2 regions of the Streptomyces sp. NPDC091682 genome follow, and region 2 is predicted to be linked to the other one. Evidence: predicted binding sites of a transcription regulator. Region 2 holds the regulator's gene; the other holds the start of a gene.

Region 1 (6,346 bases), on a different contig from region 2:
CGGCGCCCGCCGGGAAGTGGATGTGCACGCCCCGGTCCTTCAGGTCGGCGACCGGGAGCTCCAGTTCGGCGCCGTGGGAGCGCAGGAAGCTCAGGGCGATCTGCGCCGACTCCTTCATGACGTCGCCGAGCTGGCCGGTGAGGGTCAGGCCGGCCGCGCCCGTTTCCGGGTCGGCCAGCGAGGCCTCCACGAACAGCACGTCGCCGCCCGCGCCGGTGACCGCGAGGCCGGTGGCCACGCCGGGGACGGCGGTGCGCCGCTCGGCCGGGTCCTGGGCGGACTCCGGTACGTGGTGCGGGCGCCCGATCAGGGCCCGCAGGTCGTCGGCGCCGATGCTCAGGGGCAGCTCCCGCTCGCCCAGTTCGTGCTGCGAGGCGACCTTGCGCAGCAGGCGGGCGAGGGACCGCTCCAGGGTGCGTACGCCCGCCTCGCGGGTGTACTCCCCGGCCAGCTTGCGCAGGGCGTCCTCCTCCAGGACCACCTCGTCGGAGCCGAGCCCGGCCCGCTCCAGTTGGCGCGGCAGCAGGTGGTCGCGGGCGATGACGACCTTCTCGTCCTCGGTGTACCCGTCGAGCCGGACGAGCTCCATCCGGTCGGCCAGGGCCTCGGGGATGGCCTCCATGACGTTGGCGGTGGCCAGGAAGACGACGTCGCTGAGGTCCAGTTCCACCTCCAGGTAGTGGTCGCGGAAGGTGTGGTTCTGTGCCGGGTCGAGGACCTCCAGCAGGGCGGCCGCCGGGTCTCCCCGGAAGTCGGAGCCCACCTTGTCGATCTCGTCGAGGAGGACCACCGGGTTCATCGAGCCGGCTTCCTTGATCGCCCGGACGATCCGGCCGGGGAGGGCGCCGACGTAGGTGCGGCGGTGGCCGCGGATCTCGGCTTCGTCGCGGACGCCGCCGAGGGCGACGCGGACGAACTTGCGGCCCATGGCGTGGGCCACGCTCTCGCCGAGCGAGGTCTTTCCGACACCGGGCGGACCCACGAGCGCGAGCACGGCGCCCCCTCGTCGGCCGCCGATGACGCCCATGCCGCGCTCGCCGCGCCGCTTGCGGACGGCGAGGTATTCGGTGATGCGGTCCTTCACGTCTCCGAGGCCGGCGTGCTCGGCGTCGAGCACGGCCCTGGCCCCCCGGATGTCGTACGCGTCTTCGGTGCGCTCGTTCCAGGGCAGTTCCAGCACGGTGTCCAGCCAGGTCCGGATCCAGGACCCCTCCGGGCTCTGGTCGCTGGCCCGCTCCAGCTTCTCGACCTCCTTGAGCGCGGCCTCCCGGACCTTCTCGGGGAGGTCGGCGGCCTCGACGCGGGCGCGGTAGTCGTCGGACTCCTCGCCGTCCTTCTCGCCGTTCAGCTCGCGCAGTTCCTTGCGCACGGCCTCCAGCTGCCGCCGGAGCAGGAACTCGCGCTGCTGCTTGTCGACGCCGTCCTGGACGTCCTTGGCGATGGACTCGGCCACGTCCTGCTCGGCGAGGTGGTCGCTGAGCGCCTTGACGGCGAGCTTGAGGCGGGCGACCGGGTCGGCGGTCTCCAGCAGTTCGACCTTCTGCTCGACCGTCAGGAAGGGCGAGTAGCCGGAGTTGTCGGCGAGCGCGGAGACGCCTTCGATCTGCTGGACCCGGTCCACGACCTGCCAGGCGCCGCGCTTCTTGAGCCAGCTGGTGGCGAGTGCCTTGTACTCCTTGACGAGCTCGGTGACCGCCCCGGGCAGCGGATCGGGCACCGTTTCGTCGACGGTCTCGCCCTCGACCCAGAGCGCTGCTCCCGGGCCGGTGGTCCCGGCTCCGATGCGGACCCGGCCGAGGCCGCGGATGAGCGCCCCGGGGTCCCCGCCGGACAGTCGGCCGACCTGCTCGACGGTGCCGAGCACACCGGTCCCGGCGTACGTCCCGTCGATGCGCGGCACGAGCAGGACCCGGGGTTTGCCGCTGCCGCTCTTCCCGGCGGCGGCCTGCGCCGCCTCCACGGCGGCGCGTACCTCGGCGTCGGAGAGGTCCAGCGGTACGACCATTCCGGGCAGCACGACCTCGTCGTCGAGCGGCAGTACGGGCAGGGTGAGTGTGACGGACGTCGAAGCCATGATCTTCCCTCCGGCAGTGAAGTTGAGCTCTGCCGACTCAATGCATCTGCGCCTCCCGATGTTCCCCAAGCCCCGTTCGCCGGGGGCGAACGCAGCCGGCCCGTCCTAAGTAGGAAGGCACCATCTGGCGCAGCACACGCACCGACGACCTCATGCGCGATGAAGTCGCGAAGAAGCGCCGGGCTCCCGAAGGAACCGATTAAGAGGTGGTTTCTACGGGGAAGAGGACGTCGAGCCGAGGAGTCCCAGCCGTCACCGTGGCTTCTACGGTGACGGTCTCTTCTTCGACCTTCGCGCATGCGTCCTGGACGGCTTCCAGGGCCTCGTGGAACGCCTCCCCACAGCCGTCCTCCTGGCCTGTCAGCTCGTCGAATACCTCCTGGGCCACGTAGTCGAGCTCCTCCCATTCCGGCCACTCGTCGTCGCACCACTCCCGCGGGTGCCGTCCCACCAGGGCCCGCACCTCGGCAACGTCAGCGAGGGCGTCCGGATCAGCAAGCACCGCTCGGTACGTTTCGCGCCCCTGGGCCACCAGCCAGAGCGCGAAGTAGTCGAAGCTGTCGTCGGAGCACAAGCCGCCCTCAATCCGGCCCACCGCCCGCCACAGTGCGCCCGTGGTGACCGCCGCGCACGCAACTTCCAGACGCGCCTGAAACTCCACGCCCTCGACGGCCGGCCGGCGACGCAACTCCCCACGCAGCCACTCCAGCCGTTCATGCCGGTCACCGGGGTGACAACTCAGCCCGTCCATGAGCGCCCAGAAGGTTTTCTCGTTCATGCGGCACAGCATCACAACCACCACTGACAAACCCCGGAGCCCTTGTCAGAGCGGGCGGAAATCGAAAAGTAGACCAGCAAAAGACCTCATGCCTCGGCGCAACCCAACTCTTCGCCCCGCAGCTAGGACGTCGGAGCCGACGCAATACGAAACGGCACCCGCCATGGCCCGTCCTTTGACGTGGATCTCTTCGTGTCGGCGGGTGCATCTACGCTCCCGTTCATGCACATGGATGATCTTGCCTGGCAGGCGGGCAACTTCGGCGGCATCGCCCCGAGAAGCGTGGACCTGCTGTTGGAGCACGGCCACCTGGAACTGGTGATCCGAGCGGCGGCGGAACGCGGCGAGTGGTTCTGTGCGGAAGGCGCGGTGGAGGAGTTGTGCCGGGGAGGGGAGTTCGACCGGGCGCTGAAGGTCATGGAGCCGTTCGTCGCAACCGGGTGGCCGACCGCCTTGTGGGCGAAGGCTGACGTCTTGCTCCGGTCGGGACGGCCGCAGGAAGCACTGGACCTGGTACGCCCGGACGCAGCCGGTGGGACCTCGAAAGCCGAGTCCCATGACTTCGCCGGTTTGCTCGCCAGGGCAGGGCGCGTCGGCGAGGCCGTCGAGCTACTCGTCCCGCACATCGACGGATGGTGGACCCTGTCCGTCCTCGTGGAGATCACCGAAGGCCGGGACCGTGACGAGCAGGTGCTGCAGCTGATCGCCCCGCACGCCGACAGTGCGCGCCGCGCCCGGGGCGAGAGCCGGTGGAATCACCCCTTCGACAACGCGCAGGAACTCCAGGCCCAGGTGTTGGAGCGCGCGGGCCATGCCGACGAAGCGATCCGGATCCTCGGTCAGGACATAGCCGGACGCAATTACCTGACGCAGAACACCCTCACCGCCTATGCCGGGCTGCTGTCGCGTCATGGTCGGCTCGACGAGCTGCGCGAGCTGGCCACCGGGCAGGACGCGCGCGCCGTCCTGGACCTTTACGCCGGTGCCCTTCGCGACCACGGCCGGGCCGAGGAAGCCGAGACCGTGATGCGCGAAGCCATTGCCGCCGACGACTGGGTCGGGTACCGGGCTTGGCTCTCCTCGACCTTGCTGCGGGACGGCCGACTGGACGACGCGATCTCCGTGGCCGAACCCGGCTTCGGCTGGTACGACTGCTCCAACCTCCTGGCCCCGCTCGTCCTCCCGCTTCTCCACCGCCCCGAGGAGCTGATGCACCTGGTGGAGCACCCCAGCGTCGTGCCCCACCATGACCACGAGGAGTTCCAGCTCGGGTGGCGGGCCTTGGCGCTCGCCGGACTTGGTCGCCTCGACGAGGCGATCGCCCTGGCCGAGGCCGACCCGCGCCCCTGGACCGACCCCCGCATCGTCAAGGCCCACCTCCTCAGCACGGCCGGCCGGTTCGATGCTGCCGCTGCCGAACTGCGATCCCTCGGCACGATCAAGGCACGTGAAGAACTGTGCGAGCTCTTGGTCCGGCAAGGGCGGGCCGCCGAGGCGATCGCCGTCCACCCCACCGCGGCCGAGCAGCGAGCTGCCAAACCGAAGCCCGTACCCGTCCCTCTGGACGAACACGGGTACTCCTTGGAGCCCCCCTTCTAGGAGTGGCAGGCCGCCACCAGGTCTGCGGGCGGGGCTGGCTCACCTCACGCGCCCTACCGGGGGGGCTCACATCGGATCGGACATCAGACCGCGGAGATGCGGATGTTGCCCGACGTGGTCTCCACCGAGATGCGGGAGGAGGCCGAGGCGTCGTCGGGGAGGGTGACGTCGCGGTCGCCGGAGTCGGTGGAGACCTTGATCCGGTACGGGTCCTGCGGGGCCTTCAGGGTGACGTCGCCCGAGCTGGTTTCCGCGAGCACCGATGACGGGGCCTTCGTGAAGTCCAGGCGTGCGTCGCCCGAGGACGAGCGGATCTCGGCGCTGGGGCCGGTCAGGCCGGTGGCGGTGATCCCGCCCGAGGAGGTGCGGACCTTCAGCGGGCCGCCGATCCGGTCGGCCGTGACGTTCCCGGAATCGGCCTCCACCTCGGCCCCCGCTACCCCCGTCACCGTGATGGCGCCGCTGGAGCTCTCCAGCTCGACCGTGGCCGCGGCCGGTACCTCCAGTCGGTAGTCGACGTAGCAGTTCCCGGAGCAGTTGTTGCTGAAGGTCAGTACGCCTCCGGTGACCTTCTGGCCGGTCTTCGGAACGGTGTCCCCGCGGTAGTGGACGGTGCGGTGGACCGTGACTCCGGGGCCGGTCCCGGGGGTGACGTCGATCGAGCCGGACCGGGCCCCCGTCACCTTCACCGCCTTGACCGCCTCGGTGACCGTGGCATCGGCGCTCGCCGTCTTGTAGGCGTCGTCCGCGAGGGCGCCGCCGGAGAAGGAGCAGCCGGCCAGGAGGAGGCCGGCGCCGAGGGCGGCGATCGCGGTGCGGGACGTGCGGGCGGACGTGGTGGAGGAGGTCATGGACCGATTCTGGGTCGGCAGCCCGTCCCGGGCCGATGGGGCACGTACCCGAACCCCCGGTGGGGTTAACCCCCGTTCCCCGTCCACTCCCCGTCCGCTACGGGCCGGTGGTCACGGGGAATTCCGAGGGCGTGCCGGGCGCACCGGGCAGTCCCCACTCGCTCCAGGAACCGTCGTACACCGCGATCTCCTCGTACCCGGCGAGGTCGGCGCCGAGGGCCAGCACGCAGGCGGTCACCCCGGACCCGCAGCTGAAGTAGAGCCGGTCCCGGTCCCCCGTCAGCGCCCTGAAGGCCGCGCGCAGTTCCCCGGCCGGTCGCATCAGACCGCTCGGGTCCTGGAGTTCGGCGAACGGCAGGTTGACCGCACCCGGCATGTGGCCGCCGCGCAGGCCCGGGCGGGGTTCGGGGACGGTACCGGCGAAGCGTTCCCGCGTGCGGGCGTCGAGGACGGCCGCGGCCGGGTCGGCCAGGGCCCGCGCGATGGTGGCGCCGTCGACGAGCAGCCCGGCCCGGGGCCGGGCGGTGAAGGAGCCGCGCGGACCCCTGTACGCGGGGCCGGTGGCCGAGGTCGGCAGGCCGGCGGCGGTCCAGGCGGGCAGTCCCCCGTCGAGGACGGCGGCCCGGTCGAAGCCCATGGCGCGCAGCATCCACCAGGCGCGGGCGCTGGAGTAGATGCCGGCCCCGTCGTAGACGACGACGGTGTCCGCGTCCTCGACACCGAGGGCGCGCATCGCCTCGGTGAACTCCGGGGCCCCGGGCACGGTGTGCGGGGTGGGGGCGGTGTGGTCGGACAGGGGCCCGTCGAGGTCGAACGGGCGGGCGCCCGGGATCCGGTGGGACGCGGCGCGGTGGGCGCCGACCGAGGCGTCGAAGAGGACCAGGCCGGGCGCACCCAGTCGCTCGGCGAGCCAGTCGACCCCGACGAGCGGTCCGGGAAGGGGCCCGATCAGCACTTCGGGCCGTGCCACGGGCAGGGTTTCGGGCCGTTCCACGGGCAGAGCTTCGGGCCGTGCTTCGGACGCGGCGTCCTGGGGCTGGGTCA
Region 2 (6,346 bases):
ACCCGCGGGAGCCGTGGTCCAGCCGGTGTCGTCGCTGCTCGTCAGGCCCGTACCCTGACCGTCCCTAGCGCTCCCCGCGTCACTTTCGACGGCGCTGACTGCCCCAAAACCCGCAACGGCGGAGAAAACTATGGCAAGCACCGAGCGAAGCATTCTCTTGTACATGGTCGGCTTCGTCCTCACTTGATGGAATCCTCTCCCCCGCGTGACAGACGATGGCTCATTCAGGCACGTCAATGCCACAGGGACGATGCATCATGTTCTTGCATGTTCAGGACCCTGGGGGGTGGAGATTTGACGCGAAGCGAGACAAAAGCGACACATCCCCACCCTGTGACGTCCATGTGCACCGAGGGGGCGCGGCTCTATGCGACCGCACTGAGTACCGGCCGGATCGCCCGGGGCGAGATCCAGAACGCCCCCTGCCTGCTTGAATTCGCTCTTTTGCAGCCCGACCCGGATGACGCGAACCAGCTCCGCCCGGTTCCGCCGTCCGTAGCTCTGGCCCAACGGCTCCATCCGATTGAACGCGAGATCCAGGACCGCCGGCGCAGCGCTGTAGATCTCACCGACACTTTCGAGCCTTTCCTGGCCATCAGCGCACAGAGCCCGGCCAACACCCACGCCATCACGGTGCTGGAGGGCTTCGAACAGATCAACGCCGCGCTGGACCTCGCGACGGCCGAATGTCACACCGAGGTGCTGACGGTCCAGCCCGGCGGCGCCCGGCCCTCCTTGGCCCTCACCCAAGCCCTGGAGCGCGACCAGCCGCTGATCGACCGCGGGGTCAGCATACGGACCCTGTACCAGCACACCGCGCGGCACAGTCAGGGCACGCTCGCCTACGTGGAGCGGATCTCGATGGGCAAGGTGGAGATCCGCACGCTGGAGGAGCTGATCGAACGCCTGATCATCTTCGACCGCACGGTGGCTTTCATCCCGGTGAGCGACGACCGCCGGGTCGCCCTGGAACTGCGCCACCCGGGCTTGGTCGACTACCTCATCAAGGTGTTCGAGCAGCTGTGGCACCGGGCCGTGCCCCTCCAGGAGGAGGTGACGTACCGCAACGCCCCCGGCGGAATAACGGGCGTCCAGCGGACCATCGCCCAGCTCCTGATCGAGGGCCACGTCGACGAGGCCATCGCGCGCCGCCTCGGCATGAACGTCCGCACCTGTCGGGCGCACATAGCCAAGCTCGCCACCACCCTGGGCAGCGGCAGCCGCGCGCAGCTCGGCTACCTCATCGCCCGGTCCGGCATCCTGGGCCGTCCCCTGGGCCCCGAGCAGGACTGCGAGGGGCATCCGGGCCACGAGGACCTCGACCCGGACCGGGAAGGGCTCTGACGCTCCGCCGGCGGTACAGGTGAGAAGACGAAGGCCCCCGCCCGGACGGCTGTCCGGGCGGGGGCCTTCGTGCGTGCTCGGTCGAAGTCAGTCCATCGGCCGCTTGGGGTTGGGGCGCCAGACCACCAGGGCGCTGCCCGGCTGCGGGGGGCTGTACGGGACCAGGTCGCGCCGGTACGAGGCGTGGACCTGGGCCTCGCGCTGTTGGAGGACCGCCGCGGCGCCGTCCACGGCTGCGGCGAGCTCGGCCACGCGCTGCTGGAGCGCGGCGACTTGGTTCTCCAGTTCGATGATGCGCTTGATGCCCGCCAGGTTGATGCCCTCGTCCTGCGACAGCGCCTGCACCGTGCGGAGCAGCTCGATGTCACGGGCCGAGTAGCGCCGGCCGCGGCCGGCCGTACGGTCCGGGGAGACCAGGCCGAGGCGGTCGTACTGGCGGAGGGTCTGCGGATGCAGACCGGAGAGCTGGGCGGCCACCGAGATCACGTAGACCGGGGTCTCGTCGGTGAGTTGGTAACCGCTTCCCAGACGGGAAGACTGTCGTCGGCGGCCGTCCATGTCATGCTCCCTTCGCGGACTCGAACAGCGCGGAGCGCGGGTCCTCGGACCCCGTCGCCTCGCGGTACATCTCCAGGGCCTCGCGGGCCTTGTCGGACAGTTCGGTCGGGACCGCGACCTCCACCGTGACCAGCAGGTCGCCGCGGGTGCCGTCCTTGCGGACCGCTCCCTTGCCGCGGGCCCGCATGGTGCGACCGCCCGGGGTGCCCGGGGGCAGCTTCAGCGTCACCGAGGGGCCGTTCAGGGTCGGGACCTTGATCTCGGCCCCCAGCGCCGCCTCCGCGAACGTCACGGGCACGGTCACCGTCAGGTTGTCGTCCTTGCGGCCGAAGACCGGGTGGGAACCGACATGCACGACCACGTAGAGGTCACCGCCCGGACCGCCGCGCTCGCCCGGCGCACCCTTGCCGCGCAGCCGGATCCGCTGGCCGTCGGAAACGCCCGCCGGGATCCGGACCTGCATGGTGCGGGAGCTGCGGGCGCGCCCGCTGCCCTTGCAGACGTCGCAGGGGGTCTCCGCGATCAGGCCGCGGCCCTTGCAGTCCGCACAGGGGTCGGTCAACGAGAAGCCGCCGCCGCTGCCCCGCGAGACCTGGCCGGTGCCGACGCAGGTCGGGCACACCCTGGGGGTGCCGTTCTTGTCGCCGGTGCCCGAGCAGGCCTTGCAGGGCGCCTGGGAGGACATCCGCAGCGGGACCGTGGCCCCGTCCACCGCCTCCGTGAAGGAGAGGGTGACCTCCGACTCGATGTCCTGGCCGCGGCGCGGCTGGGTGCGGGTGCCCGCCCCGGGGCCGGCGCCGCGGTTGAAGAGGCCGCCGAAGACGTCACCCAGGCCGCCGCCGAAGCCGCCGGCCTGGCCGGCGCCCTGCTGCTGACCCCCGAAGAGGTCGCCCAGGTCGAAGTTGAACGAGCCGCCGCCGCCCGGCCCGGGGCGGAAGCCACCGTTGCCGAACAGGGCGCGCGCCTCGTCGTACTCCTTGCGCTTCTTGGCGTCGCCGAGGATGTCGTTCGCCTCGGAGATCTCCTTGAAGCGCTCCTCGGCCGAGGCGTCGCCCTTGTTGGCGTCCGGGTGGAACTCGCGTGCGAGCTTCCGGTACGCCTTCTTGATCTCGGCCTCGGTGGCGTCCTTCGGGACACCGAGGACCTTGTAGTAGTCCTTCTCGACGAAGTCCTTCGTGCTCATCCCCGGTGTCCCTCCTCTCGTGCTCCTACGTGTGGTGCATCAGCCCTTGTCGGGGGCATCCGCGTCCAAGCCGTCCGGCGCTTCGCCCTCCGCGACCGCCGAGTCGGAACCGGGGGACTTCGGGGCCGCGCCCGGCTGGGGCTCGGCCACCGCGACCCGTGCGGGACGGATCGTACGCTCGCCGATCCGGTACCCCGGCTGCAGGATCGCCACGCAGGTGTCCTCGGTGATGTCCGGCGCGTACGAGTGCATCAGGGCCTCGTGGATCGTCGGGTCGAAGGGCTCGCCCTCCTTGCCGAACTGCTGCAGGCCCATCTTGGCGGCGACGGTCTCCAGCGATTCGGCCACCGACTTGAAGCCGCCGACCAGCTCGCCGTGCTCCCGCGCCCGGCCGATGTCGTCCAGGGTCGGCAGCAGTTCCGTCAGGAGGGACGCGACCGCGATCTCCTTGACGGTGATCCGGTCCCGCTCCACCCGGCGGCGGTAGTTCTGGTACTCGGCCTGGAGCCGCTGGAGGTCCGTGGTGCGCTCGGAGAGCGCGGTACGGGCCTGGTCCAGCTGCGCCAGCAGCGCCACGTCCTGGCTTGCGTCCCCGGCCGGGGCCGCCTCGTCCTTGGCGGAGTCGGCGGCCTTCGGCTCAGCGTCGTTCTGACCGGCGTCGGGGACTTCGGGCTTCTCGTCGAAGCCCGGGGTCTCCTCCGACATCAGGCAGCGCCGCCCTTCGGCTTCTCGTCGTCGACGATCTCGGCGTCGACGACGTCGTCGTCGGCCTTGGCCTGGCCCGCGTCACCGGCACCGCCGGCGGCCTGGGCGGCCTGCGCGTCGGCGTAGATGGCCTGGCCGAGCTTCTGGCTGACCGCGGCGAGCTTCTCCGTCGCGGTGCGGATCTCGGCCGTGTCCTCGCCCTTGAGCGATTCCTTCAGCTCGGCGACGGCGGACTCGACCTCGGTCTTGACGTCGGCCGGGACCTTGTCCTCGTTGTCCTTGACGAACTTCTCCGTCTGGTAGACGAGCTGCTCGCCCTGGTTGCGGGACTCGGCCGCCTCCTTGCGGCGCAGGTCCTCGTCCGCGTACTGCTCCGCCTCCTGGCGCATGCGGTCGACCTCGTCCTTGCCGAGCGAGGAGCCGCCGGTGACGGTCATCTTCTGCTCCTTGCCCGTGCCAAGGTCCTTGGCCGTGACGTGCATGATGCCGTTCGCGTCGATGTCGAAGGAGACCTCGATCTGCGGGACGCCGCGCGGGGCCGGGGGCAGGCCCGTCAGCTCGAACATGCCGAGCTTCTTGTTGTACGCCGCGATCTCGCGCTCGCCCTGGTAGACCTGGATCTGGACGGACGGCTGGTTGTCCTCGGCCGTCGTGAAGATCTCGGAGCGCTTCGTCGGGATCGTGGTGTTGCGCTCGATCAGCTTGGTCATGATGCCGCCCTTGGTCTCGATGCCGAGGGACAGCGGGGTCACGTCGAGGAGCAGGACGTCCTTGACCTCACCCTTGAGCACACCGGCCTGGAGGGTGGCGCCGATGGCGACGACCTCGTCCGGGTTGACGCCCTTGTTGGCGTCCTGACCGCCGGTGAGCTCCTTGACGAGCTCGGCGACGGCCGGCATACGGGTGGAGCCGCCGACCAGGACCACGTGGTCGATCTCGGACAGCTGGATGCCGGCGTCCTTGATGACGTTGTGGAACGGGGTCTTGCAGCGGTCGAGCAGGTCCGCGGTCAGCTGCTGGAACTGGGCGCGCGTGAGCTTCTCGTCCAGGTGCAGCGGGCCCTCGGCGGAAGCCGTGATGTAGGGCAGGTTGATCGTGGTCTCCGTGGAGGAGGACAGCTCGATCTTCGCCTTCTCGGCGGCCTCGCGCAGACGCTGGAGCGCCATCTTGTCCTTGGACAGGTCGACGCCGTGGCCGCCCACGAACTGCTTCACCAGGTAGTCGACGACGCGCTGGTCCCAGTCGTCGCCACCGAGGTGGTTGTCACCGTTGGTGGCCTTCACCTCGACGACGCCGTCGCCGATCTCCAGGAGCGACACGTCGAAGGTGCCGCCACCGAGGTCGAAGACGAGAATGGTCTGGTCGTCCTTGTCGAGGCCGTAGGCCAGGGCGGCGGCCGTCGGCTCGTTGACGATGCGCAGGACGTTCAGGCCCGCGATCTCACCGGCCTCCTTCGTCGCCTGACGCTCGGAGTCGTTGAAGTAGGCCGGGACGGTGATGACCGCGTCCGTGACCTTCTCGCCCAGGTACGCCTCGGCGTCGCGCTTCAGCTTCTGCAGGATGAAGGCGCTCATCTGCTGCGGGTTGAAGTCCTTGCCATCCAGGTTGATCTTCCAGTCAGTGCCCATGTGGCGCTTGACGGAGCGGATGGTCCGGTCCACGTTCGTGACCGCCTGGCGCTTGGCCACCTCGCCGACGAGGACCTCGCCGTTCTTGGCGAAGGCGACGACGGACGGCGTGGTCCTGGCGCCCTCGGCGTTGGTGATGACGGTGGGCTCGCCGCCTTCCAGAACGCTGACGACGGAGTTAGTGGTGCCCAGGTCGATGCCGACCGCACGTGCCATTTCAATTCCTCCAGCTGACTTGAGTGGAACAGACTCAACCATGCCGCATCGCCGCGCCGGCGTCAACAGAGCTGAGTCGAGTCGACTCAACCTTTAGGCCATGCTTACGCGCAACCACCCTGGACTCCGCCCCACATCCCAGCCCCACATCCCACCCCCACACGCCGGCGGGGCCGGACGATTCGGCCTCGCCGGCGCGTGAGGCACGGGGTCCCGGGACGGCACCCCCGATAGCGGCGGGCGCGGCCGAACGGGTCACCGCGGCCGCGCGCCACCACGAGACCGCCGGAAGCATGCGGCAGCGTGCTGACATGCCCCTCACACTCACCGCTCCGCGCGTACGGGTCCCCGCCGCCCCACCGGCGAAGCGGGTGTGCGACCTCGTCGGGGCAGTGGTGCTGCTCGCAGTGCTCGGCCTGCCGCTCGCGGCCATCACCGCCCTGCTGTGGGCGACCCAGGGCGGCCACCCCTTCGCACGGGCGGCCGCGGTGGGGCTGGCCGGCCGGCCGTTCCGCACGTGGCGCCTGCGCACCGACGACGGCACTGGCCGGATCGGTGCGGTCCTGGACCGCTGCGCCCTCGACGGCCTCCCGCAGCTGCTGAACGTGGTCCGTGGCGAGATGTCGCTCGTCGGGCCGCGCCCGGAAACTCGTACGGACCGCCCCGAGCGACTCCTCGTACGTCCCGGAATGACCGGATTGTGGCAGGTCAG

What was found. The regulator HspR, encoded in region 2, represses chaperone genes until heat shock. The targets are predictions, from matches to a motif close to TTGAGNNNNNNNNNCTCAA.
Region 1: lon (endopeptidase La) is a predicted target of HspR. The motif match lies at 2,097-2,115, and genes of this name have one in related genera.

What each region holds. Positions count from the first base shown of each region.
Region 1 is NZ_JBIVTH010000006.1:4,941-11,286, reverse strand. It holds gene lon (endopeptidase La) at 1-2,074, opposite strand, end outside; gene ACIQK6_RS15360 (DUF4240 domain-containing protein) at 2,274-2,852, opposite strand; gene ACIQK6_RS15355 (hypothetical protein) at 3,075-4,451, shown strand; gene ACIQK6_RS15350 (DUF4097 family beta strand repeat-containing protein) at 4,535-5,302, opposite strand; gene ACIQK6_RS15345 (sulfurtransferase) at 5,400-6,346, opposite strand, start outside.
Region 2 is NZ_JBIVTH010000034.1:30,866-37,211, reverse strand. It holds partial or broken gene ACIQK6_RS40155 (hypothetical protein) at 1-183, opposite strand, end outside; gene ACIQK6_RS40150 (helix-turn-helix transcriptional regulator) at 268-1,344, shown strand; gene ACIQK6_RS40145 (heat shock protein transcriptional repressor HspR) at 1,432-1,902, opposite strand; gene dnaJ (molecular chaperone DnaJ) at 1,904-3,085, opposite strand; gene grpE (nucleotide exchange factor GrpE) at 3,125-3,790, opposite strand; gene dnaK (molecular chaperone DnaK) at 3,790-5,634, opposite strand; gene ACIQK6_RS40125 (sugar transferase) at 5,946-6,346, shown strand, end outside.